Regions from separate parts of the Paenibacillus sp. PvR133 genome, predicted to be linked through region 2. Evidence: riboswitches for the same ligand, from Rfam matches in the RefSeq annotation. Region 2 holds a riboswitch; each other region holds the start of a gene.
What was found. Region 2 has a riboswitch for thiamine pyrophosphate ahead of thiC (phosphomethylpyrimidine synthase ThiC). Riboswitches for the same ligand answer to the same signal wherever they lie in the genome.
Positions count from the first base shown of each region.

Region 1: linked by a shared signal. The riboswitch ahead of tenA (thiaminase II) and the one ahead of thiC (phosphomethylpyrimidine synthase ThiC) in region 2 are both predicted to bind thiamine pyrophosphate.
Region 3: linked by a shared signal. The riboswitch ahead of JOE49_RS10395 (ECF transporter S component) and the one ahead of thiC (phosphomethylpyrimidine synthase ThiC) in region 2 are both predicted to bind thiamine pyrophosphate.

Region 1 is NZ_JAFIBS010000001.1:5,870,674-5,872,940, forward strand. Features, by position in the region: gene JOE49_RS25640 (NAD-dependent malic enzyme) at 1-445, shown strand, start outside; TPP riboswitch at 538-640, shown strand; gene tenA (thiaminase II) at 777-1,466, shown strand; gene thiM (hydroxyethylthiazole kinase) at 1,541-2,267, shown strand, end outside.
Region 2 is NZ_JAFIBS010000001.1:2,133,913-2,136,179, reverse strand. Features, by position in the region: gene thiC (phosphomethylpyrimidine synthase ThiC) at 1-1,015, opposite strand, end outside; TPP riboswitch at 1,203-1,315, opposite strand; gene JOE49_RS09505 (IclR family transcriptional regulator) at 1,471-2,214, opposite strand.
Region 3 is NZ_JAFIBS010000001.1:2,326,228-2,328,494, reverse strand. Features, by position in the region: gene JOE49_RS10400 (ABC transporter ATP-binding protein) at 1-267, opposite strand, end outside; gene JOE49_RS10395 (ECF transporter S component) at 267-863, opposite strand; TPP riboswitch at 1,114-1,223, opposite strand; gene JOE49_RS10390 (TatD family hydrolase) at 1,268-2,065, opposite strand; gene JOE49_RS10385 (polynucleotide kinase-phosphatase) at 2,086-2,267, opposite strand, start outside.

The DNA.
Region 1 (2,267 bases), 3.7 Mb from region 2:
TGCAGAAGCAGTACCCGAGGATTTGATCCGGTGGACAGATGGCAGAGCACTGATCGCAACCGGAAGTCCTTTTGAGCCCGTTACCTATAACGATACAAATTTTGAGATTGGACAGGCGAACAATGCCTTTGTTTTTCCGGGACTGGGTCTGGGTGCGATTGTGGTTAAAGCCAAAAGGATTACCCCTGCGATGTTTACAGCGGCAGCAGTTGCTGTTGCCAATGGTGTAGATTCGAATACGCCTGGCGGTGCGCTACTCCCTCATATCCGAAAATTACGCGAAGTTTCGTACGCTGTTGCGATTGCGGTTGCAAAAGCCGCGATTCAGGATCAGGTAGCGCAGGCGCACATTTCAGATGTGGAACAAGCTATACAAGATGCAATGTGGAAACCGAAATATGCCAAGGTCAAAGCAGTGGAAAGTGTAATTCATCACCCTCACTAAGCCCAAAACACCTAACTAGAGGAAATTTAATATTTTGTACACTATGTTTGACATAGCATATGAACGAATGTACAGTAATAGTCAAAAGAATAGAAGTCCACTAGGGGAGCCACTATGGCTGAGACAAGAGCGTATCTTGGACCCTTTGAACCTGATCTAGTTCGTACTAGCGTAGGAAAGTGGAGCCTTCGTATATAAGGTTTCAAGCGTTTTTTGCGTATTGGGCCTATTGTTGAAGCCGCTCCATTTTTCCGGGGCGGCTTTTTAGCGTTGTTCCGGAATTATATTCTTACAGGACTTCTTGCTCTTCAATTTAATGGAGGTGGGGAAATTGAGTTTTACACAAGAACTCCGTCGGCAGGCGGACGGCATTTTTCAAGCGATTTTTGAGCATCCCTTTGTGAGAGGTATTGCTGAAGGAAGTTTGACAAGGGGACAGCTGATTCACTATGTAAAACAGGACTTTGAATATTTGAACGCCTACATGCGGATATACGGCATCGCAATCTCCAAATGCACGAATCGGGAGGACATGGCTGTATTTAATGAACAAATCTCTTTTATTCTCCACAGCGAGGTTCATCCGCATCAAAATTTCTGTGCTGTCGCAGGGGTGAGCTATGAAGAGTTGCAGGGATATCCGCTCGCTCCGTCGGCCCATCACTATATCCGTCACATGCTGACGGTTGCGCATGAGGGCAGCCTGGGCGAGATCTTGGCTGTGCTGCTGCCATGTATGTGGACGTATGCCGAGATTGGTCGCAGGCTGCTGGATGAAGTAAAGCCGGATGAGTCTCATCCGTTCTATGAATGGATGGGCTTCTATGGAGACCAGCTTGATGATACAACACTCAAGTTCCGAGAACGTGTAGATGCTTGGGCAGAAGGCGCAACGGCTGCTGAGCGAGAGCGGATGATTGAGCATTTTATACTGAGCTGCCAGCTGGAATATAAGTTCTGGGACATGGCTTATAACCAGGAAGAATGGCCGGTCCAGATGCAGGCAGCGGTCTTGGAATAGTCAGCCTGGCGATTCGATGCGTGAAGTACGGTTAATGCCCTGTTGAACCACCAACTATAGAGAGGATAATCATTATGAGTACATGGGAAAAAAGTTATTCGGATCTCCTGACGAAGGTACAAAACAGCAAACCTCTCGTTCACAATATGACCAATGTGGTAGTCACTAACTTTACGGCCAACGGCCTGTATGCATTGGGCGCCTCCCCGGTGATGGCCTATGCACCCGAGGAAGTAGCAGACATGGCAAAAATAGCGGGAGCCGTCGTGTTAAACATCGGTACGCTGAACCGCGAACTGGTGGATGCCATGATCATTGCTGGACAATCGGCGAATGCACACGGTGTTCCGGTCCTGCTAGATCCGGTCGGTGCGGGAGCAACGAGCTTTAGAACCGAATCGGCACTGCGAATCCTGAGAGAAGTCAAAATCTCATTGGTGCGGGGCAATGCAGCCGAAGTCGCGCATCTTGTTGGAGAAGCGCGTGAGATTAAAGGCGTAGATGCTGGTGACAGTGCTGACAGCGGAAATGTCGATCTGGCAATTCGGGCTGCTCAAACGCTCAATACAATGGTTGTCATTACTGGAAAAGAGGACGTCATCACCGATGGGGCCGAAGCACGAATGATAAGCGGTGGAGACGCGCTGCTCACGAAGGTAACCGGAGCAGGCTGCCTGCTGACCTCTGTGTTAGGTGCCTTTGCAGCTGTTGAACCCAGCCTGCTGCTCGCAGGTACAGCAGGCTTGGCATTTTACGGTGCAGCAGCTTCCCGAGCCGCAGCACGTACCGCAGAACTGGGGC
Region 2 (2,267 bases):
ATACAATTCCCGTCATTCTATTCGCCGTCATCGGTATATACCTCAGCAATACACCCGCATGAATTGTAAAATAGTCCACGCCCTGCTCCGCCTGCTCAATCAGCGTATCGCGATACAGCTCCCACGTCAGCGCTTCTGCTTCGCCGTTCACCTTTTCAAGTGCCTGATACAGCGGTACAGTCCCAATCGGTACAGGAGAATTCCGAATGATCCATTCACGTGTTGTATGGATATTACGGCCTGTGGACAGGTCCATAACTGTATCCGAGCCCCAACGCACAGCCCAGGTCATTTTTTCCACTTCCTCCTCGATGGAGGAGGTAACCGCAGAATTACCAATGTTCGCATTGATCTTCACGTGAAAATGACGCCCAATGACCATTGGCTCACTTTCCGGGTGATTGATATTCGAAGGCAAAATGGCTCGTCCAGCCGCCAACTCCTGCCGTACAAACTCAGGCTCCACCCCTTCGCGGATCGCCGCAAATTCCATTTCGGGCGTAATGATCCCTTGCCGCGCATAATGCATTTGCGTCACTACACGTCCTAGCGAAGCACGAAGCGGACGGTTGGTCACGCCGGGAAATTCCACTGTCTCCCGTTTGGAGCCAGGTTTCAGTCCATTATCCTCCGGCTTGACGGCGCGTCCCTCGTAAGCCTCCACATCGCCCCGTTCCAGGGCCCAAGCTCGCCGTAATGGAGGCAGGCCCTGACGGATATCGACCTGATAGGCTTCGTCGGTCATGGGACCGCTCGTATCGTACACACGCAATGGCTCATGATGCTCCGTGCCCTGCGGCGTATGTGTAGGATGAAGAGCAATTTCGCGCTCTGGCACGGCAATGTCCGGCCGTGAGCCTTGAATATATACCTTACGGCTCCCCGGAAAGGGCGTTACCCCTCTGGCTTGCTCCCCGTTTGTCTTCTCTACCTCAACTTCTTTTGTTCCTACCAATCTTACTTCTGTTGATTTCAATTCTGTTCCTTTTGTTCCTTCTACTTCTGTCGGCTTCATTGTCCATTCCTCCCGTTTCGATGAAATGACACACCGATCCGGAACCATTCCCAGGGTGGCGCTGATCTATGCAAAAAAGCCGGTTCCCTAGGGAACCGGCTAATCTAACGAGGCAGCTATCCAGACAGTACGCATGTGGAATAATCCTATTCCAATGCGCCACTGTAGACAGCAGCCGCGTATACATTTCAATGGCCGATTACTTCCCTACGCTGGTATGATCCAGATCAGGTGCAAAGGGTCCGGAATCTTGCACGATTCCATCTCAGCCCGGCATTACAGGCTCCCCCAGTAACTGTGATACTTCTATTCACATGAGGCGGCTATAACAGATATCCCGCCATCCTTACCAGACTACTTTAAATTTATGGCTTTGGCAACCCTTCTAGGTTCCCTTTACTAAGGAGACGCTCCCCATCAAATCACTTTGCTTGCTTCAACTGTGCTCATTCTTGTTACGGAAGCATAAGTCCCATTTCCTTCGCCGCTTCAATCAAAATCGGAGCAAAGTCATGTAGCGTCTCGGGTGCAAGCCGACTGACCGGACCGGATACAGATAAAGCCGCAGTGACCTGTCCCTTCCGGTTTACAATTGGGGCAGCCACAGCAGCAGCCCCTGGCTCCCGTTCTTCATAGCTGGTCGCATAGCCCGTCTCGCGAATGTCCTGCAGCTGGGCTTTATAGACCTCCGGGTCTACTGAGGACGGCCATTCATCCCCGCTTAGCAGGGCTTCCAGCTCTTGCGGCGGCATAAAGGCTGCCAGCACCTTGCTGGAGGCCCCTACAGCCAGCGGCATACGCGCACCTACAGGCGCAACCCTGCGGATCGCCTGATTGCTCTGCACGGCTTGTATGCGAATACGCATGCTGCCGTCCCGTAAGTACAAGCTGACCGTCTCGCCCAGACGATCACGTAGTCCTTCCATTGCAGGCTGTAACAACACCGCCGGCTCGTCGCTTTGGGACAAATGCGTGGATAGCTCCCAAATGCGGAAGCCAAGTCGATATTTTTCCGTTTCGGCATTCCGAACGACAAAGCCCCGATCCTCTAACGTAGTCAGCAGCCGATGAACCGTGCTTTTATGTAGACCAATTTTGGAGGCAATCTCCGTCAGGCCAAGATCCGAATCTGCGGTAAAACACAGCAATATATCAAGTGCACGCTCTACAGCGCGAACGGTTAATTTACGGTCTTCCATCGTGAAGCGCTCCTCTTGTATCCATATTCGTTTCACACTATGAAACATGGTTA
Region 3 (2,267 bases), 190 kb from region 2:
CGTATCAGGATCTTGAAATACAATACCTGAGACACTTGGGATTACAGCAGCATCGCATTTCATAGGCACTTCTATCGTGCGTGGAATCAGACCGCTTAACACTTGGAGCAGCGTTGATTTACCGCATCCACTCGGTCCCAGCAACAGCAGCTTTTCCCCCTTGCGGACAGACAAAGACATATTGTGAAAAAGCAGCTCCTGCTCACCGGGGAATTTCAACCGAAGACGGGTGATCGAAGCCACCACATCTTCGGTTGCCTGGCTCATCAATCCAGCCCCTTATAATCTTGTTCCGTTGCGGGTCTCAAACTTCGCGTGACTCCGGTTACCTCCAATGCCCTAGCCAGATAGAACGCGAATACCCCGGCAATCACAATGCTGCCAATCATGCGAAAACCAATAAACAAAACATAGTTCCAGGTCGAAAGCTGATCAATATACCCGTAGCTGAAGTCTAAAATGAGAGAAGCGACAGCCGCCCCGGCCGCAGCTAGCGAAGCAACCCACAGGTTTGCGTTCCGATACAGAAAAGCCGCAAAAAACAGCTCCGCTCCCAAGCCTTGCAGCAGGCCATAGTACAAGGTGGACATCCCCCATTCGCTTCCCAAAAAAGCACTGACCGTTGCCGCTGCCACCTCTGCCAAAATTGCAACACCCGGCTTGCGAATGATGAGATAAGCAAACGTGCCTGCCATAAACCACATGCCATACATCAGTTGCTCGGCGTGTAGACCGAATGGTTTCATCAAATCATAGGCAGGTCCCCATATTTTGTAGACTAACCCGAACACAACAGCGATCACAATCGTGACCAAAATATCAGTCAGCTTCAACCCTTTGGACGCTCTTACAGCAGTATTCATTATTGCATGCTCCCCTTATCCTTATAATTGGCCTCTTGGCCATAAAAAAAAAGCTTGTCTGGAGCTGAATCTCCAGGCAAGCTTTATGCGCAGTAAAAGGTGAAGCACCATACAAAACATCATTCGTCGATATGCCTTATATAACCAGTAGTCTAAGCTACTACACTGATACCAAGCCAAAGTCAGGGTCAAGGTAAAATGCTAGGACATACATTGTATCTATCGACAACCGCGAAACAAGCGGCATTCCTGTATAGTGTTCTTGGTTTCTCTACGCTGGCATTACCCAGATCAGATTTCACGGTCAGTGGCAAGGGCCACCCTCTCAGCCTGACTTTCTCAAGCTCCCGACAATGCTTTTTTAATTCACTATAATATATACCACATCTATGGCTTTGACAATCCTATAATCCGAAGAAACGTTTGGCTGTCTCCGTCGTGGCGATTTCGATCTCCATCATGCTTCGGCCTGTACATTCGGCTATCGTAGCAGCAATGTGAGCGAGATACATCGACTCATTACGCCCTTCTTTGGGCTTCACGGGCAAATTACGCGGGGTCAAAAATGGAGCATCCGTTTCAATCATCAGACGGTCCAAGGGAATATCTCTGACCAGTTCACGCAGATGTTTGCCACGCCGTTCGTCGCAAATCCAGCCGGTGATCCCGATATACAGTCCCATCTCTACATACGTATGCAATTCTTGTTCCGTGCCTGTAAAACAATGCACCACTGCTTTATCGACAAGCCCTTGATACTCCCGCAGCATAGCGGCAAAATCCTCATGTGCATCTCGTTCATGCAAAAATAACGGCATATTCAGCTCACCCGCCAGTTGGATTTGCTCCCCAAACCATCGGCGCTGCACATCACGCGGCGAAAAATCTCGGTTATAGTCCAATCCGCATTCCCCTATGGATACGACCTGCGGCTGACTCGCCAGCTGACGGAGCTGCTGAACCGTCTCTGCGCTGCAGTCTTTGGCATCATGGGGATGCACGCCAGCTGTCGCATACAGCTTGCCCGGATAACGTGCTGCATACTGAGAAGCCTCCCGACTGCTGCGGACACTGGTCCCGGTAATAATCAGGGGTGAAATCCCTACAGCTGCGGCTCTCTCTACCACCTGTTCCCGATCCGCATGAAACGAACGGTGCATCAAGTTCACGCCAATATCAATTAACGGTGTACCCCTTTCCATCTCATTCCCTCCTTCGCAAACTACAATCTCGGATCAATCGGCTCCGATTCCAGAGATAGCGCGGCAAGGACGCATTCATGAATACGATCTACCGTATCCTTGCGGACAAAACGTTCCACGCCTTCCATACCAAGCGCTCCTTCCATCAGGGCATGACGCTCCTTTTTGTTCGTTCGACGCTGCTTCAGACGCTTTAAATTCT